3 regions of the Nocardiopsis sp. NPDC049922 genome follow, and region 2 is predicted to be linked to each of the others. Evidence: predicted binding sites of a transcription regulator. Region 2 holds the regulator's gene; each other region holds the start of a gene.

Region 1 (9,707 bases), on a different contig from region 2:
GGGAGCCGCTCAACGGGCGTGAGGCGACCCGGGCCGATCTGGCGGTGCGGCCCGAGCGTCCGCTGGTGCTGACCGTCGGGCGCCTGGTCGGGCAGAAGGGGTTGGACACCCTGTTGGCCGCCGCCCCCTCGATCGCCGACCGGCGTCCCGAACCCGTGGTGGCGATCGCGGGGGACGGGCCGTTGTGGGGCGCGCTGCACGACACGGCGGCCGAGCTCAAGGCGGACGTGCGCATGCTGGGGCACCGGACGGACGTGGCGGACCTGTTGGCGGCGGCGGACGTGTTCTGCCTGCCCAGCCGGTGGGAGGGGCCGTCGCTGGTGATCATGGAGGCGCTGCGTGCCGGGCTGCCGGTCGTGGCCACCCGGGTCGGCGGTATCCCCGACCTGTACGACGGGACGGTGCGCATGGTCCCTCCGGACGACCCGGGGGCCCTGGCGGCGGAGGTCGGGCGGGTGCTGGACGATCCGGGCCTGGCCGAGGAGCTGCGCTCGCGTGCGCGGGAGGCGGCGGGGGCACTGCCCACGGAGGAGGACGCGGTGGCGGCGGCCGACGGCGTGTACGCGGCCGTCGCGCGCCGGTGGTGCGCCGCCCACGGGCCTTCCTGGTGACGTTCGGGCGGGGGTGGTGTTCACCGTGCCCGGACGGTGAGGTGAACACCACCCCGCGGGCGACTTCCCTCGGTGTCCGATGGGTGACATGCTTGGGGCGGGCCGGCTTTCGCCCTCATGTCATGAGGTGTGCGCCGGTACCCTCGTATTCACGTGAGGGGAGTATCCCTGTCGCGGCGGAGCCGTCATCACGGAGCACACGGTCGTGTTCCCGGTTCCGTCGGTTCGCGCCGACGTCGGGCGAGCGGGAGAGACCTCCGGTAGTTCGCCGTGCGCGCAGTGCTCCCGTGCGCACCGACCGGAGGAGATTCCGTCCGTGAACGTTCCCTTGTGGGTTTGGGCCGCCACCATTCTCGGCATGGTCGCCGTCCTGGTGATCGACCTGGCCATCGTGGACCACCCCTGGAGCAAGAAGAAGGGTCCCCAGGAGTTCGGGATCCGCCAGGCCGCCTGGTGGGCGGCCTTCTACATGGGTCTGGCCATCGTGTTCGGCCTCGGCCTGATGTACTTCGGCGGGTCGACCGCCGGGGCCGAGTACTTCGCCGGGTTCATCACCGAGAAGAGCCTGAGCGTCGACAACCTCTTCGTGTTCTACCTCCTCATGGGCGCCTTCGCGGTCCCGAAGAAGTACCAGCACGAGGTCCTGCTCGTCGGCATCGTCATCGCGCTCGTCATGCGCGGCTTCTTCATCATCCTCGGCGCCCAGGTGATCAACGCCTGGAGCGAGGTCTTCTACCTCTTCGGCCTCTTCCTCATCTACACCGGGTACAAGATCGTCCGGGACCACCTCAAGGGCGACGAGGAGCAGCAGGACTTCACCCAGAACCCGGCCGTGCGCCTGGTCAAGCGCTTCTGGCCGGTCACCGACGACTACCACGGCGCGCACATGACCGTGAAGCTCGACGGCAGGCGGCACGTGACCCCGATGCTCCTGGTCATCGTGGCGATCGGCGTCGTCGACCTCGTCTTCGCGGTCGACTCCATCCCGGCGATCTTCGGCCTCACCCAGGACGCCTACATCGTCTTCACCGCGAACGCCTTCGCGCTGCTGGGCCTGCGCCAGCTGTACTTCCTCCTGGCCGGGCTCATGGACAAGCTGGCCTACATCAGCTGGGGCCTGTCCGCGATCATGGTCTTCATCGGTGCGAAGATGATCCTGCACGCGCTGCACGAGAACGGCGTGCACACCCCCGAGATCGGTATCGGGACCTCGCTGACCGTCATCATCGGCATCATGACGATCACCATCGTCGGCAGCCTGATCAAGTCCCGGGTCGACGAGCGCCAGCGCCAGTCGGTGTCCGTGGGGGCCGAGGGCGACGCGGCGGGCGAGCGCCCCTGACGCCGGGGCGGCGACACGTCCGGTACCCGGACCCGTTCCTCGAAAACAGCAGAGTTCGAACGCCTGTTCGTCTATAGTGGTGGTGCCCCGACGCGGAGTCGTCCGGGCGCCACCACTTCTTCGAGGTGGAAGAAACCGCCGGCGGCGGTCGTTAGTCTTGTCGGACGGGAGGGACCGCGGGGTCCGCGTTCCCTGCCCACCCCCTTCGCGCCCGGTTCCTGGGCCGGGGTGGCCGCCGACGATTGATCGTCCACCGGACCGCGAAGTCCACACACGGGTCAGCCGACGTCGCGCGACGAGGTCCACGTCCTGTGCGCCCAAGCCGAAGGATGTCTCACTCGATGGTCGAACAACTGGTAGTCCGGGGAGCCCGCGAGCACAACCTCAAGGACGTCTCGCTGGACCTGCCGCGCGACTCCATGATCGTGTTCACCGGTCTGTCCGGGTCCGGCAAGTCCTCGCTCGCCTTCGACACGATCTTCGCCGAGGGACAGCGGCGCTACGTCGAGTCCCTGTCGGCCTACGCCCGCCAGTTCCTCGGGCAGATGGACAAGCCGGACGTCGACTTCATCGAGGGGCTCTCGCCCGCGGTGTCCATCGACCAGAAGTCCACCAGCCGCAACCCCCGCTCCACCGTCGGCACCATCACCGAGGTGTACGACTACCTCCGGCTCCTGTGGGCGCGCATCGGGGTGCCGCACTGCCCCGAGTGCCGCCGTGAGATCGCCCGTCAGACCCCCCAGCAGATCGTGGACCGCGTCCTGGAGATGGCCGAGGGCACCCGTTTCCAGGTGCTCGCCCCGGTCGTGCGCGGCCGCAAGGGCGAGTACGTCGAACTCTTCAAGGACCTGCAGAGCAAGGGCTTCACGCGCGCCGTCGTCGACGGCGCCGCCGTGCGCCTGGACGACCCGCCGACGCTCGGCCGCTACGACAAGCACGACATCGCGGTCGTCGTGGACCGGCTCAGCGTCAAGGACTCGTCCCGGGGCCGTCTCACCGACTCCGTGGAGACCGCGCTCAAGCTCGCGGGCGGCACCATCGTCCTGGACTTCGTCGACCTGGCCGAGGACGACCCCGAGCGGGAGAAGGTCTTCTCCGAGCACCTGTACTGCCCCTACGACGACCTGTCCTTCGAACAGCTCGAACCGCGTTCGTTCTCCTTCAACGCCCCCTACGGCGCCTGCCCCGACTGCTCCGGCCTGGGCACCCGCATGGAGGTCGACGCCGACCTGCTCGTGCCCGACCCGGAGAGGACGCTGGCCGAGGGGGCGATCGCCCCGTGGACCGGCGGCACCAACTCCGGGTACTGGGACCGCATCCTCACGGCCCTGGGCGAGGCCGTCGGCTTCGACCTGGACACCCCCTGGGAGAGGCTGCCGCGTCGCGTGCGCAAGGCCATCCTGGAGGGCCACGACACCCAGGTCCACGTCACCTACCGCAACCGGTACGGCCGCAACCGCTCGTACTACACCGAGTTCGAGGGCGTCGTCCCCTGGGTGAAGCGGCGCCACGCCGAGACCGAGAGCGACTGGGGCCGCGAGCGGCTCGAGGGCTACATGCGCACGGTGCCCTGCCCCACCTGCGAGGGGACCCGCCTCAAGCCGGTGGTGCTGGCCGTGACGGTCGGCGGCAGGTCCATCGCCGACGTCGCGCGGATGTCGCTGAGCGAGAGCGCCGCCTTCCTCGCCGACCTCAAGCTGTCCGACCGGGACATGGTCATCGCCGCCCAGGTGCTCAAGGAGATCAACGCGCGACTGGGCTTCCTGCTGGACGTGGGGCTCGACTACCTGAGTCTGGCCCGCTCGGCCGGGTCCCTCTCCGGCGGTGAGGCCCAGCGCATCCGCCTGGCCACCCAGATCGGGTCGGGCCTGGTGGGTGTGCTGTACGTGCTGGACGAGCCGTCCATCGGCCTGCACCAGCGCGACAACGCCCGCCTGCTGGAGACGCTCCAGCGGCTGCGCGACATCGGCAACACGCTCATCGTCGTCGAGCACGACGAGGACACCATCCGCGCCGCCGACTGGGTCGTCGACATCGGCCCGGGCGCGGGCGAGCACGGCGGCCACGTCGTGGTCTCGGGCATCGTGGACGAGCTGCTCACCTCGCCGGACTCGATGACCGGCGACTACCTGGCCGGGCGCCGCTCCATCGCGCTGCCCGCCTCGCGCCGTGACCGCGCCCGCGGCCACGAACTGGTCGTGCGCGGCGCCCGGGAGAACAACCTCCACGGGATCGACGTCGCCTTTCCGCTGGGCGTGTTCACCGCCGTGACGGGGGTGTCCGGGTCGGGCAAGTCCACGCTGGTCAACGAGATCCTGTACAAGGCGCTGGCCAAGGAGCTCAACGGCGCGCGCGACGTCCCCGGCCGCCACCTGCGGGTGAACGGCACCGGCAAGGTGGACAAGGTCGTGCACGTCGACCAGAGCCCGATCGGCCGCACCCCGCGCTCCAACCCGGCGACCTACTCCGGGGTCTTCGACCACATCCGCAAGCTGTTCGCGCAGACCACCGACGCCAAGACGCGCGGCTACCAGCCGGGCCGGTTCTCGTTCAACGTCAAGGGCGGCCGGTGCGAGGCGTGCTCGGGCGACGGCACGCTCAAGATCGAGATGCAGTTCCTGCCGGACGTCTACGTGCCCTGCGAGGTGTGCCACGGGGCCCGGTACAACCGCGAGACCCTCCAGGTCCGGTACAAGGGCAGGAACATCTCCGAGGTGCTCGACATGCCCATCGCCGAGGCCCTGGAGTTCTTCGAGCCGATCAACGCCATCCGCCGCCACCTCCAGACCCTCACCGACGTGGGGCTGGGGTACGTGCGCCTGGGGCAGCCCGCCACCACGCTCTCCGGCGGTGAGGCCCAGCGGGTCAAGCTCGCCGCCGAGTTGCAGCGGCGGTCGACCGGGCGGACGGTGTACGTGCTGGACGAGCCGACCACCGGTCTGCACTTCGAGGACATCCGCAAGCTGCTGGGGGTGCTCAACCGGTTGACGGACTCCGGCAACACGGTGATCGTGATCGAGCACAACCTCGACGTCATCAAGACCGCGGACCACGTCATCGACATGGGGCCCGAGGGCGGCTCCGGCGGAGGCCGGGTGGTGGCCCAGGGCACCCCCGAGGAGGTCGCGGCGGTCGCCGAGTCCTACACCGGCCAGTTCCTGGCCAAGATCCTGTGAACCGCGCTCCCGCGACCCGTCCAGGAGGTCGGACGCCACCATGAACCAGCCACCCCCGGATCCCCGCTGGCGAGCGCACGGGCGGGGGCGCCCGTACCCGGGCCCGCAGGGGCCGGCGGAACCCTCCGCGCCCGGCGCCCCGGGGCCGGAGGAGCGGCTGTACCCGTTGGCCTCCTGGGGGGCGCGGGCGCTGGCCCGCGTCATCGACCTGGTGGTCGTGGCACTGCCGGTCCTGCTGTTGGCCCTGCTCCTCGCGCTGGTGTTCCTGGGCGCGCGCGACCTGTTCGGCGGGTCCGGCGGCGTCCGCCGCTACGGGTACTTCCTGGCGGTGACGTTCTTCGTCCTGTACACGGGCTACGAGGCGTTCGCCCTGGCACGCTGGCGGCAGACGCTCGGCAAGCGGATGGCGGGCGTGCGGGTGGCGCCCGTGGGCGGTGCGGGCCGGCTGGGGGCGGTGCCCGCCGCGGCCCTGACCGTGCGCGCCGCGATCTTCGGCCTGCCCGTCCTCCTGGCCGCCCTGCCCGGCGTTCCGGCGTGGCCGGTGTTCGTGTTCGTGGCGCTGTTCACGGGCGGGATGGCCGCCTGGGACCGCCCCAACCGGCAGGGGATCCACGACAAGATCGCCGGGACCGTGGTGCTCGACGTCAGCTGACCGCGGCCCGGGAGCCGGACCCACCCCGGGTCGGGGCCGCTCCGACGACCTACTACACTCCGTAGTGCTCAAACGGTGCAGGTGAGGAGTGTTCGGACGTGGCCGGTCAGAGAACGTGCGGGTGCGGGATGAGCAGGCGGCGCCTGCTCGGAACTGCGGGGACGGCCGCGGCGGTCACGGCCACCGCCGCCGCCTGCGGAGGCGAGCCGCCCAGGCCCCAGGAGGCGCGGTTCGGACAGGTGGTCGGTCAGACCACGGACGTCCCGGTCGGCGGCGGCGCGGTCTTCAGCGACAGCAAGCTCGTCGTCACCCAGCCCGAGGAGGGCGACTACCGGGCCTTCAGCGCCTCCTGCACGCACGGTGGCTGCACGGTCCAGGAGGTCACCGAGGTCATCGGGTGCCTGTGCCACGGCAGCCAGTTCGACCTGGTCACCGGTGAGCCCGTGGTCGGTCCGGCCACCGAGCCCCTGGAGGCCTTCACCGTGACCGTCGACGGCACCGACCTCATCCTGGAGTCGGCGTCCGGGGCCTGATCGGCGCCGAACGCGGGCGGGGCCCGGAACACCGAGCGGTGTGTTCCGGGCCCCGCGCACGTTCGGGTCAGCCCTCGTCGGAATCCTGATCCTTGTCCCTGTGCTCCACGGCCGCCCTCTCGGCCTCGCGGGCGCTCGTGCCCCTGCGGAACGCCGACGCGGGGAACCGGGCGGCGTAGTCCGCGTCGTCTCCGCCGGTGACGAACTCGGTGCGGTTGCGCGGCAGCGACTCGGGGTAGTGCTCGACCAGCCAGCCGACCAGGTGCTCGCGCATCTCGCACGCGATGTTCCACTGGTCGCTGGAGTCGGCGGCCGTGGCGACCACCCGCACCTGGACCAGACCGTCGCCGAGGATGTCCACGACCTGGCAGGACCAGCTGCGGCCGTCCCAGTACTTGCTGGAGGTGATCAGGCGGCCCGCCTCCTCGCGCAGCGCCTCGATCGGGACCTCCCAGTCCAGCGGCAGCATGACCTTGGCGGTGATCTGGGTGCTCTGCTTCGTCCAGTTCTCGAAGGCCATGGTGGTGAAGTTGGCGACCGGCACGACCAGGCGGCGCTCGTCCCAGATCTTCACGGTGACGTTGACCAGGCTCAGTTCCTCCACCCGGCCCCACTCGCCCTCGATGACGACCACGTCGCCGATGCGCAGCGAGTCGCTGAAGGCCAGCTGGAGCCCGGCGAACAGGTTGGCCAGGGTGGACTGGGCGGCCACACCGGCGACGATGCCGATGATGCCCGCCGAGGCCAGGAGTCCGGCGCCGAGCGCGCGCACCTCGTCGAAGGTGAACAGGATCGCCGAGATCGCCAGGACGACGATGACCGAGGTGATCACCCGCCGCAGCAGCCGGACCTGGGTCTGCAGGCGCCGGGCGCGGCGGTCGGCGTCGCCGTTGGAGGTCGACAGGCGCGCCAGGATCATGTCGGTCGCGGCGTAGGCCAGGCTGATGCCCAGACCGGTCAGCGACCCGATCATGAGGATGACCATCAGGTGGTCGATGGTCCGGTACGTGCTCCAGCCGACGTCGCTGGGGGTCGGCAGCGCCAGGTTGGCGCCCACCACCGCGGCCGCGGCGTAGGCGGTGAAGGTCGAGCGCGCGACCACGAAGCGGGCCTGCGGCCAGATCCGGCCCAGCTGGTGGTTGAGCAGCCAGTGAGCCACGAAGACCAGCAGCAGGGCGATCGCGACGGCGACGCCGATCGTGATCCATTGGCCAGGTGACACGGCGGAGGGCCCCCTTGTCGTCCGGGTTGGGAAGTTCGTCGGTACCGCCCAACCTAGAGCATTCCGATATCCGCTCGTGACGTTCGACCGGTGTGACGTGGGCGGCTCGGGTGGCCGGATGTCCTCGGCACCGACCAGAATGGAGGTATGGCTGCGACTCCACACCTGCGTCCCGCACCCGGATCCATCCCGCGCGACCCGGGCGTTTACCGGTTCCGCGACGCCACGGGGCAGGTCATCTACGTCGGCAAGGCCAAGAACCTCCGCGCCCGGCTGTCCTCCTACTTCCGCGACTTCGCCGGTCTGCACCCGCGCACCCAGCAGATGGTCTCCACCGCCGCCGACGTCGACTGGACGGTCGTCGGCACCGAGGTGGAGGCGCTCCAGCTGGAGTACTCCTGGATCAAGCAGTACGACCCCCGGTTCAACGTCAAGTACCGCGACGACAAGAGCTACCCCTACCTCGCGGTCACCCTCAACGAGGAGTTCCCCCGGGTCCAGGTGATGCGCGGCGCCAAGCGGCGCGGTGTGCGCTACTTCGGCCCCTACTCCCACGCCTGGGCCATCCGCGAGACCGTCGACCTGCTGCTCCGCGTCTTCCCGGTGCGCACCTGCTCGGCGGGGGTCTTCCGGGGCGCCCGCAACAGCGGCCGCCCCTGCCTGCTCGGCTACATCGGCAAGTGCGTGGCCCCGTGCGTGGGCAGGGCCACCCCCGAGGAGCACCGGGCGCTCGTGGACGACTTCTGCGCGTTCCTGGCCGGCGACACCGGGCGGTTCATCCGCGACCTGGAGGCGCGGATGGCCGAGGCGGCGGGGGAGATGGAGTACGAGCGCGCGGCCCGCGTCCGCGACGACATCGGGGCCCTGCGCGCCGCCCTGGAGAAGCAGGCCGTCGTGCTGCCCGACTCCACCGACTGCGACGTCATCGCGATGGCCGACGACCAGTTGGAGGCGGCCGTGCAGATCTTCCACGTGCGCGGCGGCCGGATCCGGGGCCAGCGCGGGTACGTGGTCGACAAGGTCACCGACGCCGGCCCCGACGAGCTCATGGAGACGTTCCTCGGCCAGCTCTACGGCGGCGCGGAGGAGGCGGCGGACGCCGGCGCCGACACCGGCGGCGCGGTCCCGCGCGAGGTCCTGGTCTCCGACGCCCCCGCCGACGCCGGGGCCGTCGCCTCGTGGCTGTCCGGGCTGCGCGGCTCGGCCGTCGACGTGCGCGTGCCCCGGCGCGGCGACAAGAAGGACCTCATGGAGACGGTCGCCAAGAACGCCCGCGAGGCGCTGGCCCGCCACAAGACCCACCGCGCCGGCGACCTGAGCACGCGCGGGCGGGCCCTCAACGAGGTCCAGGAGGCCCTGGACCTGCCCGAGGCGCCGCTGCGCATCGAGTGCTACGACATCTCCAACCTCCAGGGCGAGCACGTGGTGGCGTCCATGGTGGTGTTCGAGGACGGCCTGGCCCGCAAGTCCGAGTACCGCCGCTTCAGCATCCGCGGGTCCGGCGCGGGCGGCGCGGAACAACACGACGTGGCCGCGATGTACGAGGTGATCAAACGCAGGTTCACCCGCTACCTTGAGGAGAGCGCCCGGGCGGGCGAGGTCGCCCGCATGGGGGAGAGCGGGGACCACGGCGACCGTCCGGCGGAGGACGCCCCGACGCCCGGAAAGTTCGCCTATCCCCCTAACCTGGTGGTGGTCGACGGGGCCCGTCCCCAGGCCGAGGCGGCGCGCCGGGCGCTGGAGGAGCTGGGGATCGAGGACATCGCCGTGTGCGGTCTGGCCAAGCGCCTGGAGGAGGTGTGGCTGCCCGACGACGAGGACCCGGTGATCCTGCCCCGCACGGGCGAGGGTCTGTACCTGCTTCAGCGGGTGCGCGACGAGGCGCACCGCTTCGCCATCGCCTACCACCGCCAGAAGCGGGCCAAGGCGCTCACGGGCAGCAAGCTGGACGACCTGCCCGGCCTGGGTCCGACCCGCAGGTCGGCGCTGATCAAGGAGTTCGGCTCGGTCAAGCGGCTGGCCTCGGCCACGGCGGAGGAGATCGCCGCGGTCCCGGGCATCGGCCCCAAGCTGGCCCAGGCCGTGCACGCGCACCTGACCGGTGATCCCGCCGGAGGGGGCGGCCAGGACGACGGGGCGCCAGCACAGCAAGGCACTGACGGGGGAGGAGA
Region 2 (9,707 bases):
CGCGCGGCGCCGCGTCGGCCCCCTTCTCCTCGCCCCCGGCGGCGCCGGTCGACAGCGGCTGGCCGACCTTGCAGTTGTCGCGGTACACGGCGAGGGCCTTGAGACCCATCCGCCAGCCCTCGAAGTAGAGGTGCTCGAAGTCGGCGACGGTGGCCTCCTCCGGGACGTTGACCGTCTTGGAGATCGCCCCGGACAGGAAGGGCTGCACCGCGGCCATCATGCGCAGGTGGCCCATCGGCTCGATGTGGCGGCGGCCCATCGCGCAGTCGAACACCTCGTGGTGCTCGGGGCGCAGACCGGGAGCGTCCTCCACGTGGCCGTGCTCGGCGACGTACTCGACGATCGCCTCGATCTGCTCGTCCCGGTAGCCGAGGGTGCGCAGGGCGCGCGGGACGGCCCGGTTGACGATCTGCATGGAGCCGCCGCCGACCAGCTTCTTGAACTTGACCAGCGAGAAGTCGGGCTCGACCCCGGTGGTGTCGCAGTCGAGCATGAACCCGATCGTGCCGGTGGGAGCGAGCAGGCTCGCCTGCGCGTTGCGCCACCCGTCCCGCTCGCCGAGGCGCAGGCACTCGGCCCACTCGCGGGTGGCCGCCTCGTGGACGGGCCCCTCCAGGGCGCCGACGGCGCGCAGGTCGTCGTTGGCGGCGATGTGCTTGCGCATGACCCGGCGGTGGGCCCGCTCGTCGCGCGCGTACCCCTCGTACGGGCCGACCACGGCGGCCAGTTCGGCGCTGCGGCGGTAGGCGGCCCCGGTCATCAGGGAGGTGACCGCCGCGGCGACGGCGCGACCGCCGTCGGAGTCGTAGGCGTGGCCGGTGGCCATCAGCAGGGCGCCGAGGTTGGCGTAGCCGATGCCGAGCTGGCGGTGGGCGCGGGTGGTCCGGGCGATCGTCTCGGTGGGGAAGTCAGCGAAGGTGACGGAGATGTCCATCGCCGTGACCACCAGCTCGGTGAGCCGGACGAAGGACTCCACGTCGAAGGAGCCGTCCTCGCGCAGGAACTTCAGCAGGTTGATCGAGGCCAGGTTGCACGAGGAGTCGTCCAGGGACATGTACTCCGAGCAGGGATTGCTGGCGCTGATACGGCCGCCGCCGGGGTTGGTGTGCCAGTCCTGGACGGTGCCGTCGTACTGGATCCCGGGGTCGGCGCACTCCCACGCGGCCCTGGCCATGCGGTGGAACAGGTCCCTGGCGTCGACGGTGGCGACGACCTCGCCCGTGGTGCGGGAGGTCAGGCCGAACTCCGAGCCGGTCTCCACCGCGCGCATGAAGGCGTCGCAGACCCGCACCGAGTTGTTGGCGTTCTGGTACTGGACGCTGAACGTGTCGGCGCCGCCGAGATCCACGTCGAACCCCGCGTCGCGCAGGGCGCGGACCTTGTGCTCCTCGCGCGCCTTGGTCTCGACGAACTCCTCGATGTCCGGGTGGTCCACGTCCAGGACGACCATCTTGGCCGCCCGGCGGGTGGCGCCGCCGGACTTGATGGTTCCGGCGGAGGCGTCGGCGCCGCGCATGAAGGACACGGGCCCCGAGGCCATGCCGCCGGACGAGAGCGGCTCCCGGCTGGAGCGGATCCGCGACAGGTTCACGCCCGCGCCGGAGCCGCCCTTGAAGATGATCCCCTCCTCCTTGTACCAGTCGAGGATCGACTCCATGGTGTCCTCGACGGAGAGGATGAAGCACGCGCTGACCTGCTGCGCCGAGGTCGTGCCGACGTTGAACCAGACCGGGGAGTTGAAGCTGAAGAGCTGGTGGACGAGGGCGTACTTGAGCTCGTGGTCGAAGACCTCGGCGTCCGCGTCGTCCCCGAAGTAGCCGTGGGCGCGTCCGGTGTCGGTGTAGACGCCGACGACCCGGTCGACGAGCTGCCTCAGGCTCCACTCGCGCTCCGGGGCGCCGAGGACGCCGCGGAAGTACTTGCTCGCCACGATCTGCGTGGCGTTCATCGACCAGGAGGTGGGGAACTCCACACCGCGCTGCTCGAAGTTGACCGTCCCGTCACGCCAGTTGGTCATGACGACGTCGCGGCGTTCCCATGCGAGGGTGTCGTAGGGATGGACGCCGGGTGTGGTGTGGACGCGCTCGATCCGGAGCCCTTCGCGTCCGGACCTCCCGCCGGTGCTCTCCGTCATGACGGCATCTCCCCCGAGCATGCGTCTGGAGGGTGTTACTCGCTGGTCGACCCCGAGTCGACCTGGTGGTCCTGGCGCAGGCTGGCGATCTCGGCCTCGAAGTCGGCGAGACTCTCGAACCCGCGGTAGACGCTGGCGAAGTGCAGGTAGGCGACCTCGTCCAGTTCGCGCATGGGGCCGAGGATGGCCAGCCCGATCTCGTGGGCGGGGACCTCGGCCAGGCCCCGGCCGCGGATCTCCTCCTCGACGCGCTGGCCGAGCTTGGCGAGCGCGTCCTCGGAGACCGGGCGGCCCTGGCAGGCGCGGCGCACTCCGGCGATGACCTTGGTGCGGCTGAACGGTTCGGTGACCCCGGACCGCTTGGCGACCATCAACAGGACGGTCTCCTGCGTGGTGAACCTGCGCTCACACACCGGGCAGGACCGGCGGCGCCTGATGGCCGCGCCGTCGTCGGTGGACCTGCTGTCGATCACCCGGGTGTCCGGATGGCGGCAGAACGGACAATGCATCCCTGTTCACCTGCTTCCTCACGACGACCCGCACGTCCACTTAACCACAAGTTCTGGGAATTGACCCCTCTGCCACTCCCAGATGTTGTGGTTGAACCTAAACCGCCACGCGGCGTACCGCAACCTGTCCGGAGTGTGTCCCCGCCGCGGACGAGGCGCCGCCGTCAGTGATCACGAGGGAGTGGAGGGGGGTTCGGCGGACGGTCCGCGGAAGGCCCACGGGTCCGCCCGAAATCCGGTTCCCAGGATACCGCCGACCGGCCCCCGACCGCCGCGCCGAAGGGCTCGCGGCGCGCTCGACGGCCGTGCGCACAGGGGGTTCGCGACGCGGACGGCCCCGGGGAGACGAGACCCACACCGACACCGGCGCCGACGTGTTCGTCCATTCCGAGGACAGCGGCGGGAGTACACGTGTACACGTAAGTGGAGGCCGGTAATTGACCGCGAAAACACGCGGGCATTTATCCACGGCCTCGAACGCTTGTTTGATATCACCGTCTGCAACGACTAATGTTGACGTTGATTTCACTCCGGTCTCGTCGGCACGTGGACCCGCGGGTCGGCGCTGGCGCGGACCGGAGGAGGCCAGTCACACAAGCAGGCCCTGACCGAACCGAACGCCGAGGAGGCCCGGCCGTGCCGGAGGAGAATCCCGGAAGCACCACCGTCCTCTCGCCCGTGGGCGACACGGGCGGGCCGAAGCCCGACGCCCCCAAGCTCACGGCGCGTCAGCAGAGCGTGCTGAACTGTATCCAGCGATACGTACGGGAGCGCGGTTTCCCGCCCTCGATAAGGGAAATCGGCGACGCGGTCGGCCTGTCCAGTCCCTCCAGCGTCGCGCACCAGCTCAAGGTGCTCCAGCGCAAGGGGTACCTGCACCGCGACCAGAACCGCCCGCGCGCGGTCGAACTGCGCACGCCCGGCCGCGCGTCCGGCGCCAAGGCGGACCCGGCGGAGTTCACCGCGGACGCCGCTCGGGCCGCCGCCGTGCCGCTGGTCGGCCGGATCGCCGCGGGCGGACCGATCCTCGCGGAGGAGTCCGTGGAGGACGTGCTGTCCCTGCCGCGTCAGCTGGTCGGCGAGGGGCGGCTGTTCATGCTCACCGTGGTCGGTGACTCGATGACCGACGCCGCCATCACCGACGGCGACATGGTGGTCGTCCGGCAGCAGCCGGAGGCCAACAACGGAGACATCGTGGCCGCCCTGCTCGACGACGAGGCCACGGTCAAGGTGCTGCGCCGCGAGGACGACGGTCACGTGTGGCTCATGCCGCGCAACGACGCCTACGAGCCCATCAACGGTGACAACGCCACCATCCTGGGCAAGGTCGTCGCCGTCATGCGCCGGGTCTGAGGCGACGCCGGGCCGGTCCGGGACGGCGCCGGGCTCCCGGACCGGGCCGCTACGCTGAGGGACGTGTCCACACCCACCTCCTCTCCCGTGACCGTTCGCTGGCGCGCGCTCGCGGCCGTCGGCGCGACCACCGGACTCCTGCTCGTCACCGCCTGCTCCGGCGAGGACCCCTCGGTTCCCCCACCCGGGGTCAGCGGCTCGGCGCGGGACCTGTCCTTCACCGTGGACGGCACGGAGGTGTTCGGGACGTTCACGGCCCCCACCGGCACCGCGGGCGCCGTTCCCGCCGCCCTCATCGTCTCCGGCAGCGGGCCCACCGACCGGGACGGCAACGCCCAGACCCGACCCGACGCGGACACCAACCTGAACCTCGCCCGCGTGCTGGCCGACGCCGGGGTGGCCTCGCTCCGCTACGACAAGCTCGGCAGCGGTGAGACCGGCCTGGGCGACCTGGATCCGGACGCGTCGATCGACCCCGAGGTCTTCGACCGCCAGCTCGTGGCCGCCTACGAGGAGCTCCTCGCCCAGCCCGGGGTCGACCCCGACCGCACGGTCGTCGTCGGGCACAGCGAGGGCGCGTTGTTCGCCCTGCGCGCGCACGACCTCCTGGGCACGTCACCCGCCCTGGTTCTGGCCGCCCCGCCCGGCACCCGCTACCTCGATCTCATCGACCGCCAGTTGACCGAGCGGATCCGTGTCGGCGAGGCCCGGGGCCAGATCGGTGAGACCGACAGCGTCACCGTGCTCTCCGACGCGCGGGCCGGGCGGGCCGCCCTGCGCGGCGGACGGAATCTGCCCGACGACCTGTCACCGCTGCTGGGGACCGTCTACTCCGAGCAGAACGCGGCCTTCCTCGGCTGGATCGACGCCTTCGACCCCGTCGACCTGGCCGAGGACGTCCCCGAGGGCACCCCGGTACTGGTGCTGTGGGGCGAGGAGGACGCACAGATCCCCCGTTCGGACGTCGACCGGCTGATGACCGGCTTCGCCGACGCCGACCGTGTCGACGTCCCCGACGCCGACCACGTGTTCCGCGAGTTCCGGGACCGGCCGGGCGCCGCCGTCCTCGACGCCGACCGCCCCTTCGCCCCCGAGGTCGCCCCCGCCCTGGAGGAGTTCCTGGACGAGGCCTGGTAGGTGGGTCAGGAGGGCAGGTCGGCGAGCACGGCCCGCGCGAGCTCCTCGGCCGTCTCCAGGCCGCGCTCCGGCTCGACCGCGCGCGTGACGGCGTAGTCCGCCGCCGCCCCGTAGCAGGTCTCCACGTACAGGTTGGACACCCGCGCGCCCACGCAGGCGAACGGGAAGTCCGACTCGTCCGTCCACCAGAACGCCTCGTCGCCGACGCCCTCGACGCGGGTGGCGCCCTGGTTCACGGTCGTGTTCCGCAGGTTGTCGGCGGCCGTCTGGATCCCGCCGGGGTTGGGCGCGGCCACCATCACCAGGGTCGCGAAGGACGGAACCGCCTCGCCCGGCCCCTCGGGGGTGGACCACCGGCACTGCCATCCGGTGCCGAACGAGTCCTGCTGGCTCCCCACCGGCTGCTCCAGCTCCAGCGTGTGGGCGGGCACCAGCTCGTCGAGCGCGTCGGTCTCCCCGACCGCGCACGCGGGCGCGGCGTCGAAGTCACCCGACTCCAGGGTGTCGCGGTTGACGACGAACCACACCCCGCCCGCCACGACCAGGACGACGACCAGGGTCAGCGCGACCACGCCGACCACCGCGCAGCCCCGGCTCTGGGGTTGGGCCGAGGGGACGACCGGACGGGGGTGTTCGGGGTTCACAGGGCCTCCACGAGTCGCTCGGCGAGGCGCACCGCCGCCTCGCGCGCGTCCTCCCGCTCCACCGGTCCGTCTCCGGAGACACCGGAGTAGACCACCCGGACCAGCAGGTTGTCGGTCTGGAAAGCCAGGTCGGCGGTGCCCGGCGCCCGCTCCGCCCACAGGTGCGCCGCGACGTCCGACCCGAGCACGACCTCCTCGCCGCCGCGCGGGACGACCGCCGCCAGAGCGCCCTCGGCGTGCTGGACGCCCGAGACCGGCTCCTCGCCCGACGTGTCGGTGAACAGCGCGGAGAACTCCACTCGCAGCGTCCCGGGGGTGTCGGCGCGGCCCAGCGAGGTCCACGCGCACACGGTGGTGTGACCGCCCGGCCGAGGCCCGGACTCGGCGGACTCGGCCACCGCGTCGGGCAGCGCCTCGGTCACCGCGTCCTCGGGGACCACGGCGCAGTCGGGCGCCGAGGCGTGGACGTCGTCCTCCCCGGGGACGTCGGGGTCACCGCCCGCCAGGACCAGCCCGCCGCCGATCGCGGCGGCGGCGAGCACCGCCGCGCCGCCCACGATGACGGCGCCCCGTACCAGCGGACCGCCCGCCCTACCCGATGGGGACACCCGCCCACCGCCTCCCTGTCGGTCGTCGCTCGCTCCGGCGCGTCACACGGAGGCGGCGGCCGCCGAACGCGACCGCCGCCTCCGTCGCCGGATCAGCCGACGACGATGTTCACCAGTTTCGGCGCGCGCACGATCACCTTGCGGATCTGCTTGTCGCCGATGAAGTTCTGGGCCTTCTCCGAGGCCAGCGCCAGCCGCTCCAGCTCCGCCGGGTCGATGTCGGGCGCCACGGACAGCTTGTCGCGGACCTTGCTCTGCACCTGCACCACGCAGGTCACGGACTCCTGGACCAGCAGCTCCGGATCGGCCTCGGGCCAGTTGCCGACGGCGACCGAGCCCACGTGCCCCAGCCGCTCCCAGCCCTCCTCGGCCACGTACGGCGCGAACAGCGACAGCGCGACGGCCACGAACTCGGCCGCCTCGCGCACGGCGGGGTCGGCCGCGCCCGGGCCGGAGTCGATCGCCCGACGCGTGGCCGAGACCAGCTCCATGGTGCGCGCGATGGCCACGTTGAACCTGCGGGCCTCGACCAGGGCGGTGATCTGGTCGATGGTGCGGTGGGTGATCCGGCGCAGCTCGATGTGCCCACCGGCGGCGTCGGTCCCCGGCGAGCTGGCCGCGCCCGCCTCGACCATCACGCGGAACGCGCGGTTGAGGAACTTCTGCGCGGCGGTGCAGGACACGTCCGCCCAGTCCACGTCCTCCTCGGGCGGGCTGGCGAAGAGCATGGTCAGGCGGACCGCGTCGACGCCGTAGGCCTCGATCTCCTTGCCCAGGTCCACGCCGTTGCCCAGGGACTTGGACATCGCCCGGCCCTCGTTGATGACCTGGCCCTGGTTGGTCAGACGGCGGAACGGCTCGGTGAAGGAGAGCATGCCCAGGTCGTGCAGGACCTTGGTGAAGAAGCGCGCGTACAGCAGGTGCAGGGTCGCGTGCTCCTTACCGCCGATGTAGTGGTCGACGGGGCCCCACGTGTTGACCGCCTCGGTGTCGAACGGCGCGGTGTCCAGGCGCGGGGAGCAGTAGCGCAGGAAGTACCAGGACGAGTCGACGAACGTGTCCATGGTGTCGGTGTCGCGGTTGGCGGGGCCGCCGCAGGAGGGGCACCCCACCTCGACCCACTCGGTGGCGGCGGCCAGCGGCGACACGCCCCGCGGCGCCAGCTCGGCGCCCTTGAGCTCGGGCAGCGTGACCGGCAGCTGGTCGTCGGGGACCGGCACCTCACCGCAGGAGGGGCAGTGGATGATCGGGATCGGCGTGCCCCAGTAGCGCTGGCGGGACAGCAGCCAGTCGCGCAGGCGGTAGTTGATGGCGGCGTCACCCGTGCCGCGCTCGGCCAGCACCTCGATGATGCGGTCGATCGCGTCGGTCTTGCTCAGACCGTCCAGCGGCCCGGAGTCGCGCAGGGTGCCCTCTCCCGCGGTGGCCACACCGGTCTCGGCCGGGTCGGACTCACCGGTCTCCACGACCACCCTGACGGGCAGGTCGAAGGCCAGGGCGAAGTCGAGGTCGCGCTGGTCGTGCGCGGGCACGGCCATGATCGCGCCGTGGCCGTAGTCGGCCAGCACGTAGTCCGCGGCCCAGACCGGCATGCGCTGCCCGTTGACCGGGTTGATCGCGTACCGGCCGAGGAACACACCGGTCTTGGGGCGCTCGGTAGCCTGGCGCTCGATGTCGGACAGCTTGGCGACCTCGGCGCGGTAGGCGTCGAAGGCGGCGCGCTGCTCGGGCGCGCACAGCTCGTCGGCCAGGTCGGCGTCGGCGGCCACGACGAAGAACGTGGCCCCGTACAGGGTGTCGGGCCGTGTGGTGAACACGGTGACCGGTGCGTCGCGGCCCTCGATGGCGAAGTGGACGTCGGCGCCGACGGAGCGGCCGATCCAGTTGCGCTGCATGGCCAGGATCTCGTCCGGCCAGCGGCCGCCGTCCAGCTGGTCCATGTCGTCCAGCAGGCGCTGGGCGTAGTCGGTGATCTTGAAGTACCACTGGTTCAGGCTGCGGCGGACGACGTCGGCGCCGCACCGCTCGCACCGGCCCTGGACGACCTGCTCGTTGGCCAGCACGGTCTGGTCCTTCGGGCACCAGTTGACCTGGCCGTCCTTGCGGTAGGCCAGCCCGCGCTCGAAGAACCGCAGGAACAGCCACTGGTTCCACTTGTAGTACTCGGGGTCGCTGGTGTGCAGGCGCCGCGACCAGTCGACGCCGATGCCGTACCGGCGGAACGAGGCCGCCTGCGTCTCGATGTTGGCGTAGGTCCACTCGGCCGGGTGGGAGTCGTTCTTGATCGCCGCGTTCTCGGCGGGCAGGCCGAAGGAGTCCCACCCGATGGGGTGCAGGACGTTGTCGCCGCGCTGGAACCGGTAGCGGCCGATGACGTCGCCGATGGCGTAGGCCTCGGCGTGCCCCATGTGCAGGTCGCCGGAGGGGTAGGCGAACATGTCGACCACGTAGCTGCGCGGCCGGGTGTCGGCCGGGTCCTCGCTGGCCTGGAACGGGAGTTCAGCGGCCCAGCGCGCCTGCCACTTGTCCTGGAGGGCGCGGGCGTCGTAGGTGTCGCCCGTCTTCTGGTCGCCGTCTACCGCTGTCATCGCTGCAAGTTCCTTAGCCGGTCTCTCACATGGGTCGCACGCGGACGCGCCGGGTCGGGCCGGCGTCCACTCGTGCAGTTCCCAGGTTAGCGGTACGCGCCCCCGCCCGCAGACCCGTGATCCACGCCGTGGACAGCCCACGGCGCGGGCCCGGAGCCGGGCGCGCACCCGGCTCCACCCCGGCTCCGTGTCCCGACGCCGACGCCGGGGCGCGGGCGAGAGGCCCGGACCACTCTTCCGAACACCGTTAGGTTTCAATTCGACCCACACCCCCAAACCGACCAGCTGGTTTGTTACTCTGCCGTCACGTGACGCGGACCACGAGATCCAGACCACACCTGAGGTCCGCCACTCACCACGTAGCGGGAGGCCCCCATGCTCAACCTGTCCGTGCTTCTGGAGGACGGCGCCCGATCGGTTCCCGACAAGGAATGCCTGGTCTTCGGCGATCTGCGCCTCAACTACGCCCTGACCGACATGATCGCCAACCAGGTCGCCAACCTCCTGGTGGCCCGCGGTGTCCGCCCCGGGGACCGGGTCGCGCTCGCCAGCCCCAACCTTCCCTACTTCCCCTTCGTCTACTTCGGCGCCCTCAAGGCCGGAGCCGTCGTCGTCCCCCTCAACGTGCTCCTCACCCCGCGCGAGATCGCCTACCACCTGGAGGACTCCGGGGCCAAGGCGATCTTCGCCTTCACCGGCACCCCCGAACTCCCCCTCGGCGAGCGCGCCTTCGA
Region 3 (9,707 bases), on a different contig from region 2:
CCACCGACAGCAGGTGCGCCGACCGCAGCCGCTGCTGCCACAACGGCATCCGCCGGTCCGGACGCTGCCTCGGCAGCAGGAGGGCGCGCGCCGCGCACTCCCGGAACCGCGCCGCGAACAGGGCCGACCCCGTCAGCGCGTCCGTGACCAGGGCCTCCACGGTGTCGGGGTCGAGCGACACCAGTGCGGCGAGCTCACGCGCGACCACCGGGGAGTCGTGCTCCACGTCCGGCAGGCGCACCACGATCCCGTCGTCCCCGTGCACCACCTGCGCGTCCAGCCCGAGCTCCTCCCGCAGCCGCTGGCCGATCGCCAGCGCCCAGGGGGCGTGCACCCGCGCGCCCAGCGGTGAGTGCAGCACCACCCGCCAGTCGCCCACCTGGTCACGGAAGTGCTCCAGGACCACCGTCCGGTCGTCGGGCACCCGACCCGTGGCCTCCCGCTGCTCGGCCACGTACGCCGCCAGGTTGTCCGCGGCCCAGTCGTCGAGCCCCGCGGCAGCGGCGCGCTTCAGGGCCTCCGCGCGGTCGGCCGTGGCCAGCTCCCGGGTCAGCTCGCCGACCGCCCGGCCCAGCTCCGCCGGGCGGCCGATCGCGTCCGCCTTCCAGAACGGCATCCGGCCCGGCCGTCCCGGCGCCGGACTGACCAGCACCCGGTCGGCCGTGATCGCGTCGATCCGCCAGGACGACGACCCCAGCACGAACACGTCGCCCACCCGCGACTCGTACACCATCTCCTCGTCCAGCTCGCCCACCCGGGTGGGGGCGCGCGACCCCGACGGCGCGTCGGACAGGTGCACGGTGTACAGCCCCCGGTCGGGGATGGTGCCCCCGCTGATCACCGCCAGCCGCTGGGCGCCCGGGCGGGCCCGGAGCACGTCGGCCTCCCGGTCCCAGACCACGCGCGGCCGCAGCTCCGCGAACTCGTCCGAGGGGTAGCGGCCGGACAGCATGTCCAGCACCGACTCCAGCACCGGGTCCGCCAGACCCGCGAACGGAGCCGCGCGGCGGACCAGGGCCGCGAGGTCGGCCACCGGCCAGTCGTCCATCGCGACCATGGCCACGATCTGCTGGGCGAGCACGTCGAGCGGGTCGCGCGGCATCTCCAGCGGCTCGATGCCGCCCGCGCGCATCCGTTCGGCCACGACCGCCGACGCGAGCAGGTCGCCCCGGTGCTGGGGCAGGAACACCCCGCGCGAGACCTCGCCGACCCGGTGCCCCGCCCGCCCCACCCGTTGCAGGCCGCTGGCCACCGACGGGGGAGCGGCCACCTGCACCACCAGGTCGACCGCGCCCATGTCCACCCCCAGCTCCAGGCTGGAGGTGGCCACCACGCACGGCAGGCGGCCCGACTTCAGGTCGTCCTCGACCAGGGCGCGCTCGGACTTGGACATCGACCCGTGGTGGGCGCGCGCGACCACCGGTTCGGCGCCCCGCGACGCCCCGGACTGGGCGATGACCAGTGCGGGGACCTCCTCGTCCGGCAGCCGTGCCCCGACGCGCTCCGCGTACAGGTCGTTGAGGCGGGCGCACAGCCTCTCCGCCGTGTGGCGGCCGTTGGTGAACACGATCGTGGAGGTGTGCCGCTCGACCAGGTCGAGGACCCGGCGCTCCACGTGCGGCCACATCGACCCGCGCGAGAGCCCGCGGGTCTCCGCGCCGGGTGCGGGGCCGGGTTCGTCCATGTCGCGGACCGGGACGACCACCCCCAGGTCCATGTGCGGGGTGTCCGGCGGGGCGACGATCGCGGCGCCGCCGAGGAACTCGGCGACCAGTTCGGGAGGGCGCACCGTGGCGGACAGGCCGATCCGCTGCGCCGGCCGGTCGAGGAGCTCCGCCAGCCGTTCCAGGCTCAGCGCCAGGTGGGCGCCGCGCTTGGTGCCCGCCAGGGCGTGCACCTCGTCGACGATGACGGTCTCCACCCCGGCCAGGCCCTCGCGGGCACGCGAGGTGAGGACGAGGAAGAGGGACTCGGGCGTGGTGATGAGCACGTCCGGCGGGTGGGTGGCCAGGCGGCGGCGCTCGCTCGCGGGGGTGTCGCCGGTGCGGACGCCCACGGTGACGGGGGTGATCGGGGCGCCCGCCGCCTCGGCCCGCTCCGAGATCCCGGCGAGCGGCACGCGCAGGTTGCGTTCGACGTCCACGGCCAGCGCCTTGAGCGGTGACACGTACAGGACGCGGCAGCGCCGGGAGCGGTCCTCGGGCGGGGGCGTGGAGGTGAGGCGGTCCAGGGACCACAGGAAGGCGGAGAGGGTCTTGCCGGACCCGGTGGGGGCGACGACGAGCACGTTCCGGCCCTCGGCGACGGCGGACCAGGCCTCGGCCTGGGCGGCGGTCGGCCCCGCGGGGAAGGCCTGTTGGAACCAGGTGCGTGTCGCGGGCGCGAAGCGGTCCAGGGCGTGTGACGCGTGGCTCATGGGGTCAGTGTGCCCCTCGGCGGGGACGTTCTCCCGGCGGGGCGCGCAGGGGCCGCCCGCGGAGGAGTGGGACACCCTCAACCAATGCCTTCGGTGCGGTACCCGCCCTGGCGGAGACGTTCTCCCGGCGGGGGCGCGCGGGAGGCTCCGATCGCCGATACTGGGACCGATGAGACTCACGGTTTTCTGGCGGAACATGCACGAGCAGTTCGGCGAGGCCTACGCGGAGAGCCTGGCCAAGGACTACGTCATCGAGGGGCTCGGTTCGCGGACCGTCCAGCAGGCGCTCGCCGACGGGGTGGGCGCGAAGGACGTGTGGCGCGCCGTGTGCGACGCGTTCGACCTCCCCCGGTCCGTCCGCTGAGGCCGCCCGGGAACGGCCGTCGGCGGATGCGGGACTCGTTCGAACAATCGAACAGAGGTTCGGGTAATGTGGGTTGTCCACAGACGAAGGTCGGGCGTCGCGTTTGTCGTACCGACCGCGTAGCGTCGTGCGCATCATGAAGAAGAAGGCATCGACCCAACAGGGGTACCCCGTGGCATCTGGAGACCGAGACAAGGCTCTCGAAACAGCGCTCGCGCAGATCGAGCGGCAGTTCGGCAAGGGCTCCGTCATGCGTCTGGGTGACGACGACCGCCCGCCGATCGAGTCGATCCCCACCGGGGCGATCGCGCTCGACGTCGCGCTCGGCATCGGGGGCATCCCCAAGGGCCGGATCGTGGAGGTGTACGGACCCGAGTCGAGCGGTAAGACGACCGTCGCGCTGCACGCCGTGGCCAACGCGCAGAAGGCGGGCGGGATCGCCGCCTTCGTCGACGCCGAGCACGCGCTCGACCCCGCCTACGCCAAGAAGATCGGCGTGGACACCGACAATCTCCTGCTGTCGCAGCCGGACACCGGTGAGCAGGCGCTGGAGATCGTCGACATGCTGATCCGCTCCGGCGCGGTCTCCATCATCGTCATCGACTCCGTGGCCGCCCTGGTGCCCCGCGCGGAGATCGAGGGCGAGATGGGCGACAGCCACGTCGGCCTCCAGGCGCGGCTGATGTCCCAGGCGCTGCGCAAGATCGCCGGTGCGCTGCACCAGACCGGCACCACCGCGATCTTCATCAACCAGCTCCGTGAAAAAGTCGGTGTGATGTTCGGGTCTCCCGAGACCACCACCGGTGGTAAGGCGCTGAAGTTCTACGCCTCGGTCCGGTTGGACGTCCGCCGCATCGAGACGCTCAAGGACGGCACCGACGCGGTCGGCAACCGCACCCGCGTCAAGGTGGTCAAGAACAAGGTCGCGCCGCCGTTCAAGCAGGCGGAGTTCGACATCCTGTACGGCGTGGGCGTCTCCCGCGAGGGCAGCCTCATCGACCTGGGCGTGGAGCACGGCATCGTGCGCAAGTCCGGCGCCTGGTACACCTACGAGGGCACCCAGCTGGGGCAGGGCAAGGAGAACGCCCGCCGGTTCATGCGCGACAACGTCGACGTGGCCAACGAGATCGAGAAGAAGATCAAGGAGAAGCTGGGCGTGCCCGGCGCGGGTGACGACAGCTCCTCCGCCTCCGACGTCGCCGACCCCGTCAAGGAGGCCGCGGCGAAGGACGCTTCCGCCAAGGACGCCCCGGCCAAGGAGGCCCCCGCCAAGGCTCCGACCAAGCGCGCCCCGGCCAAGACCACCAAGGCGCCCGCCCCTGATGCGTGACCGGCGCCGGTCCGCGGACCGCTCCGTGTCACCCGAGGACGAGATCTCCCCGGGCGGGTCCCGCCCGCCCGGGGAGGACCCCGAGGCCAGGGCGCGGGCCCTGTGCCTGCGCATGCTCACCCACTCCCCGCGCACCCGGGCCCAACTGGAACGGGCCCTGCTGCGCCGGGAGTTCCCCCAGGAGACCGTCGAGTCCGTTCTCGGCACGTTCGGCGACGCCGGACTCATCGACGACGCCGCCTTCGCGAACGCGTGGGTGACCTCCCGCCACCACGGGCGGGGCCTGTCCCGGCGGGCCCTGGCCAGGGAACTGCGCACCCGCGGGGTGGAGGAGGACACCGTCCGCGACGCCGTCGCCCACCTGTCGGACGAGGACGAGGCGGCGGCCGCGCGCGAACTCGCCCGCCGACGGCTGGAGATGTCCCGGGGCAAGGACCGCGACACCCGGATCCGCCGGGCCCTGGGCGTCCTCGCCCGGAAGGGGTACTCGTCCGGCCTGGCCTACCGGGTGGTGCGGGAGGAGCTCGAACGCGAGGGCGTCGAGGTCGAGCTGGACGATCCCGAGCTGTAGCCGCTGACCGCACGGGCGACGGGCTCGCCGCCGCTCGTGCCGCACGCGCTCGACGCGACGGTCACGCGCCCACGGGCGACGCGCGTTCCCCCGGTTCGAGCGCAGGCGCGGTCCGCTCGTCCCGTCAGATCGCGCCACCGCCTGTGGACGGCCGTCAGTCGGCGGTCCCGCCGCCCTCGGCCGGTGACGGCGCGACCGCGTCCCCGACCGGTGCGTCGGCGGTGTCCGGAGCCGCCTCGGCCGCCGAGGTCTCCGCGTCCCCCGTCCCCTCGGCCGGTGTCCCGTCCGACTCCTCGGCGCCTTCCGGCGCCTCCGGCTCCGGGCGCGGCGCGGGCGGTTCGGTCTCCAGGGCCAGCGGCGCCACGTCCGCCTCGAACCCGAACACCCGCGCGTAGAAGGCCAACTCCGACTCCAGCGCGCGCACGCGCGAGGCCGCCGACCGGAACCCGTGCGCCTCGCCCTCGAACTCCAGCAGCGCGTACGGCACCCCCCGCTTCCCCAGGGCGGTGGCCATCGTGAACGCCTGGTCGGGCGTGACCACCCGGTCGTCGGTCCCCTGGAGCAGGAGCACCGGCACGTCGATCTCGTCGGTCCGGTTGATCGGTGACCGCTCCCGGTACCGTTCCACGAACCCCGGCAGCGTTCCCACCAGCGAGTCCAGGAACCGCGACTCGAAGTCGTGCGTGGTCTCCACCAGCCCCAGCAGGTCCGCCACCCCGAAGTAGGACACCCCGCAGGCGAACGTGTCCCCGGTCAGCGACAGCAGCGCCGTGAACCCGCCCGCGCTCGGCCCCCGGATCGCCAGCCGTTTCGGGTCGGCCACCCCCTGGTCGACCAGGGCGCGCGCCGCGGCCGCCGTGTCCTCCACGTCGACCACGCCCCACTCCTTGTGCACCCGGGTGCGGTAGGAGCGGCCGTAGCCCGTCGAGCCCCCGTAGTTGACGTCCACCACACCGATGCCGCGGCTGGTGAAGTAGGCCTTGGCCAGGTCCAGCTCGTGCGAGGCGTGCGCGACGGGGCCGCCGTGCGCCCACACCACGAACGGCGCGGGGCCCTCGGCGGTGACCTCGGGGTGGGTCGGCCGGTACACGTTGGCGTGCACCGGCGAGCCGTACCGTCCGGGCAGCGTCACGTGCTCGGGCACGGGAAGGTAGGCGGAGTCGGGCAGGGCGTCCAGCGACTCGCGCAGCACCTCGACCCGCCCCGACTCCGGGTGCAGCCGTACCAGGCACTGCGGGCGCGTGGGGGAGGCGGCGACCGCGACCACGCCGACCCCGTCCGAGTCCACCTGGGACCACGCGGTGAGGTCGGTGGTCACGGGGGTCAGCTCCAGGGTGTCGGGGTCGTACACGCTGGGCGACAGGTCCGCGTTCCCGTGCAGCACCACGACCCTCCCGGAGTCCAGCACCGCGAAGGACCGGTGGCCCAGGCGCCCCGGCGGGGCGTGGAACTCCTCCTCGGCCGGGTAGAGCGCCATCGCCTGCCCCGTCACGCCCGCCTGGTACAGGTTCCAGAACCCCGGCCAGTCCGAGGCCAGGTACAGGGTGTCGGAGTCCACCCACGTGGGCGAGACGACGGACTCGTCGACCCCGCCCTTGAGCGTGACCTCCCCGGTCAGCGCCGAGCCCTCCAGCCGACCGATCCGCAGCTCGGTGCCGTCCCAGGGCATCCTCGGGTGGTTCCACCGCACGTACGCCAGGCGCCGGCCGTCGGGGGAGGGGACGGGCGAGGCGTAGAAGTCGGCGCCGGAGGTCAGGACGCGGATCGCGGCGGGGTCCTCGGCGCCCCGGCCGGACAGGGGGACCGTTACCACGGCCCGGCGCACGCCGTCCGCGACGTGTTCCTCGCGCACGCACAGGATCTGCTTGCCGTCGGCGCTCAGCGCCGGGTCGGCGTAGCGCAGGGCGGCGGGGCGGTCGGGCTCGGGGGTGAGCGGAGTCGGCGCGGCGGCGTCGCGTTCGAGCAGGTAGAGGCGTTGGTCCTCGGCGTTGGCGAAGACGATGCCCATCCGGGTGAGGGCCTTGTCGTCGCGCCGGGGCACCGGGAGGTAGGAGCGCCCCCCGTACTCGTGCACCCGCGTGCCCGCGCCCCAGGGCGCGGGAAGCAGTTCGACGACGGCGCCGTCGGCGTTCCGGCGCATGACGGTGGAGCGTCCGCCCTCCGCCGGGCGCTCCTCCTCCCACCAGACCTCGTCGCCGACGACGGAGGGGAAGGACATCCGGTGCACGCCGCGGGCGACGTCACCGGCGCTGATGGGCGAGGGCCATGAGCCGTGGGGGCTCGACAGTTCAGACATGTCCCGCTCAGGAAGGGTCGTGAATGGAAAACTGATGACATGTCGACCTTAGTCGTCCGGGCCCCCTTTCGGGAGATCAGATCGCCGGTGCGTGAATACCGGCTGGCCATAGCGTGTGACGCGGAGGAGGCGAGTTCGACCGCTGAGTATCGTTCTCTATTCGTGACTGGCGCGACACGGCGGGGATCGACGCGCCGTTCTATGCTTTCGCGGATATCACCTGGTGATGAATGGTCGAGGGAACGGCGGTGGATCACCGTGCGCGGCCGAGGCCCCGTCGTCACCCACACTGCGAGAGAGGAAGCCAGCGATGAGCAAGGGACGCGGGACCATCCGGGCCTCCGTGGCGATCGCCGCGGCCGGTGTGGTCGCCCTGTCGGCCTGCGCGGCCCCCGAGGACGTCGAAGGCCCCGGCGGTGACGATTCGGAGACCACATTCCTCCAGCTCGCCACGGGTTCCACCGGCGGTACCTATTACCCGCTCGGTGGCGAGATCGCGCAGTTGTGGAGCAACAACATCGAGAACGTCCAGGTGGACACGTTCGCCACCGGCGCCTCGGTGCAGAACCTGCGTTCCCTGGAGGGCGAGACCGAGGACGACGAGGGCACCCAGGCCGACCAGAGCGAACTCATCATGGCGGTCAACGGTGTGGCCATGCAGGCCCAGAGCAGCACCGGGCCGTTCGAGGAGGAGCCGCTCGGCAGCCCCGACGGCATCCGCGCGCTCGGCAACATCTACCCCGAGGTCATGCAGGTCGTCGTCCGCGCCGACTCCGACATCGAGTCGATCGCGGACCTGGAGGGCATGAACGTCGAGATCGGCCCGCCCGGCAGCGGCACCGAGGTCGCCGCCCGCCAGATCCTGGAGGCCTACGGTCTGGACCCGGACGAGGACATCAACGCCTACGACAGCACCTTCGGCGACGCGGCCACCGCGCTCGGCGACGGCCAGGTCGACGCCGCCTTCGGCATCCTGTCGGTGCCCGCGGCGGGCATCGTCGAGGTCTCGGCGAGCAACGACGTCCGGCTGCTGCCGCTGGACGGCGAGGAGGCCGAGACCCTCATCGCCGACGACCCGAGCTACAGCCCGCTGACCATCGACGGCGGCACCTACAACGGCCAGGACGAGGACGTCGTCACCCTGACCCAGTGGGCGACCCTGTACACCACCTCGGCCCTGGACGAGCAGCTCGCCTACGACCTGGTCCGCGTCATGTACGAGGAGGCGGGCGACATCGGCCACGACGTCGGCGGCCAGGTTCTGCTGGCCACCGCCATCGACGGCCTGGGCTCGATGGCACTGCACCCCGGCGCCCAGCGCTACTACGAGGAGCAGGGGCTCCTCGACTGATGACCCGTTCGCCCAGGGCCGCTCGGTGGATTCCGGGCGGCCCTGCGCTTGTGACGGTCCTGCTGGGGTGCGCGTTGCTCCTGAGCGGCTCCGCGGACACGGGTTCGGCCTGGTTCGTCGTCCGCGTGTACGGCCAGGACTCACCCGTCCTCAGCGTCCCGGTCGAGATCGGGGACCGGATCGAGCTCAGCCACACGCACTCCGTGCACCGGCGTCCGGTGTACGAGGTCTACTCGGTCTCCCCCTCCTCGGGGCTGGCGATGGAGGAGATCCGCGCCGACGCCCACGGAGCCAACCTCCCCTCGGGGCCGGAGACGGTCGACGGGGTCACCTCGACCTTCGTCCGGGACGGCGAGGGTTACCGCGTCGACCACCACGGACGTCCGCTCGGCACGGTGCGGATGGTCGTGGGGACGCCCGACGTCGACCACCGGCTGACCCTGCGGGGTCGGGAGTTCCGGCTCCTGGACCTGGTGGACCCCCGTGCGAGTGTGGAGCTGTACGTGCAGACCCATCCGGGCGCGCACCTGATGTGAAGGCCGTGGGGTGCCCCCCACCGATGACGAGGATGAGGGTGATGACGACCGACCCCAAGGGCGCCGGCGAATCCGGTGCCGCAGTGACCGCGGGCGGGGCCTCCGCCGGCGGTGAGCCCACCCCCCGGGCACTGGAGGAGATCGAGCGGGATCTCGAAGCCTTGGAGGAGCACGACTTCACCGAGGACACGGGGGTCGAGGGCGTACGCACGGACCTGCGGGCGGTGTGGCGGTGGGGTGTGTTCGCCGTCGCCCTGGCCCTGGCCGTCTTCCACCTGTGGACCGCGTTCACCCAGACGCTCCCGCCCCTCCAGCAGCGCTCGTTCCACCTCGCGCTCGGCCTCGGCCTGGTGTTCCTCCTCTACCCGACCAAGCCGCGCGCCGAGGGTCCCCACGGCCCCTTCTACGGCGGCGCGATGGCCTTCAGCGGGCTGCTGGTGGGCTACATCGGCGTCGGCGTGCTCTCCGGCGCGAACGCGAGCATGTACCTGTACCTGCCGCAGTGGGTGTTCGGCCTGGTCGCGGTCCTGCTGTTCGGCGCGGTCGGGGCGTTCCTGTGGCGCACCCGCGGGACGGCCACCGCCTCCAGGGCGCAGCGGGCCGCGGGGTGGACCCTGCTGGTCGGCGCCGCCCTGGTCGCGCTGGACCTGGTCACGAGTGAGGCGCGCGGCGGATTCTTCTTCCTGCCGATCCTCGGCCTGGTGCTGGTCGTGGTCGCCGTCGCGGCGGCCGTGGCGCTGACGCGGTTCCCGTCGGCGTTCCCGGTCTGGCTGTGGCCGGTCGTCACCCGGTGGGGGCTGACCGCCGTCGGTGCGGTGACCCTGGGCTACATGTGGCTGGCGG

What was found. The regulator LexA, encoded in region 2, represses DNA repair genes until DNA is damaged. The targets are predictions, from matches to a motif close to TCGAACANNTGTTCGA.
Region 1: uvrA (excinuclease ABC subunit UvrA) is a predicted target of LexA. The motif match lies at 2,009-2,024, and genes of this name have one in related genera.
Region 3: recA (recombinase RecA) is a predicted target of LexA. The motif match lies at 2,828-2,843, and genes of this name have one in related genera.

What each region holds. Positions count from the first base shown of each region.
Region 1 covers NZ_JBFAME010000008.1:19,919-29,625, forward strand. Annotated here, with positions in the region: gene AB0I72_RS16170 (glycosyltransferase family 4 protein) at 1-611, shown strand, start outside; gene AB0I72_RS16175 (TerC family protein) at 928-1,953, shown strand; gene uvrA (excinuclease ABC subunit UvrA) at 2,295-5,129, shown strand; gene AB0I72_RS16185 (RDD family protein) at 5,170-5,781, shown strand; gene AB0I72_RS16190 (Rieske (2Fe-2S) protein) at 5,910-6,314, shown strand; gene AB0I72_RS16195 (mechanosensitive ion channel domain-containing protein) at 6,382-7,536, opposite strand; gene uvrC (excinuclease ABC subunit UvrC) at 7,684-9,707, shown strand, end outside.
Region 2 covers NZ_JBFAME010000006.1:216,107-225,813, forward strand. Annotated here, with positions in the region: gene AB0I72_RS13830 (vitamin B12-dependent ribonucleotide reductase) at 1-2,134, opposite strand, end outside; gene nrdR (transcriptional regulator NrdR) at 2,170-2,643, opposite strand; gene lexA (transcriptional repressor LexA) at 3,322-3,996, shown strand; gene AB0I72_RS13845 (alpha/beta fold hydrolase) at 4,060-5,133, shown strand; gene AB0I72_RS13850 (hypothetical protein) at 5,139-5,777, opposite strand; gene AB0I72_RS13855 (hypothetical protein) at 5,774-6,385, opposite strand; gene leuS (leucine--tRNA ligase) at 6,478-8,973, opposite strand; gene AB0I72_RS13865 (AMP-binding protein) at 9,349-9,707, shown strand, end outside.
Region 3 covers NZ_JBFAME010000002.1:456,197-465,903, reverse strand. Annotated here, with positions in the region: gene AB0I72_RS06255 (ATP-dependent helicase) at 1-2,416, opposite strand, end outside; gene AB0I72_RS06250 (DUF3046 domain-containing protein) at 2,586-2,780, shown strand; gene recA (recombinase RecA) at 2,917-4,110, shown strand; gene recX (recombination regulator RecX) at 4,103-4,681, shown strand; gene AB0I72_RS06235 (prolyl oligopeptidase family serine peptidase) at 4,836-6,977, opposite strand; gene AB0I72_RS06230 (TAXI family TRAP transporter solute-binding subunit) at 7,288-8,328, shown strand; gene AB0I72_RS06225 (DUF1850 domain-containing protein) at 8,379-8,864, shown strand; gene AB0I72_RS06220 (TRAP transporter fused permease subunit) at 8,906-9,707, shown strand, end outside.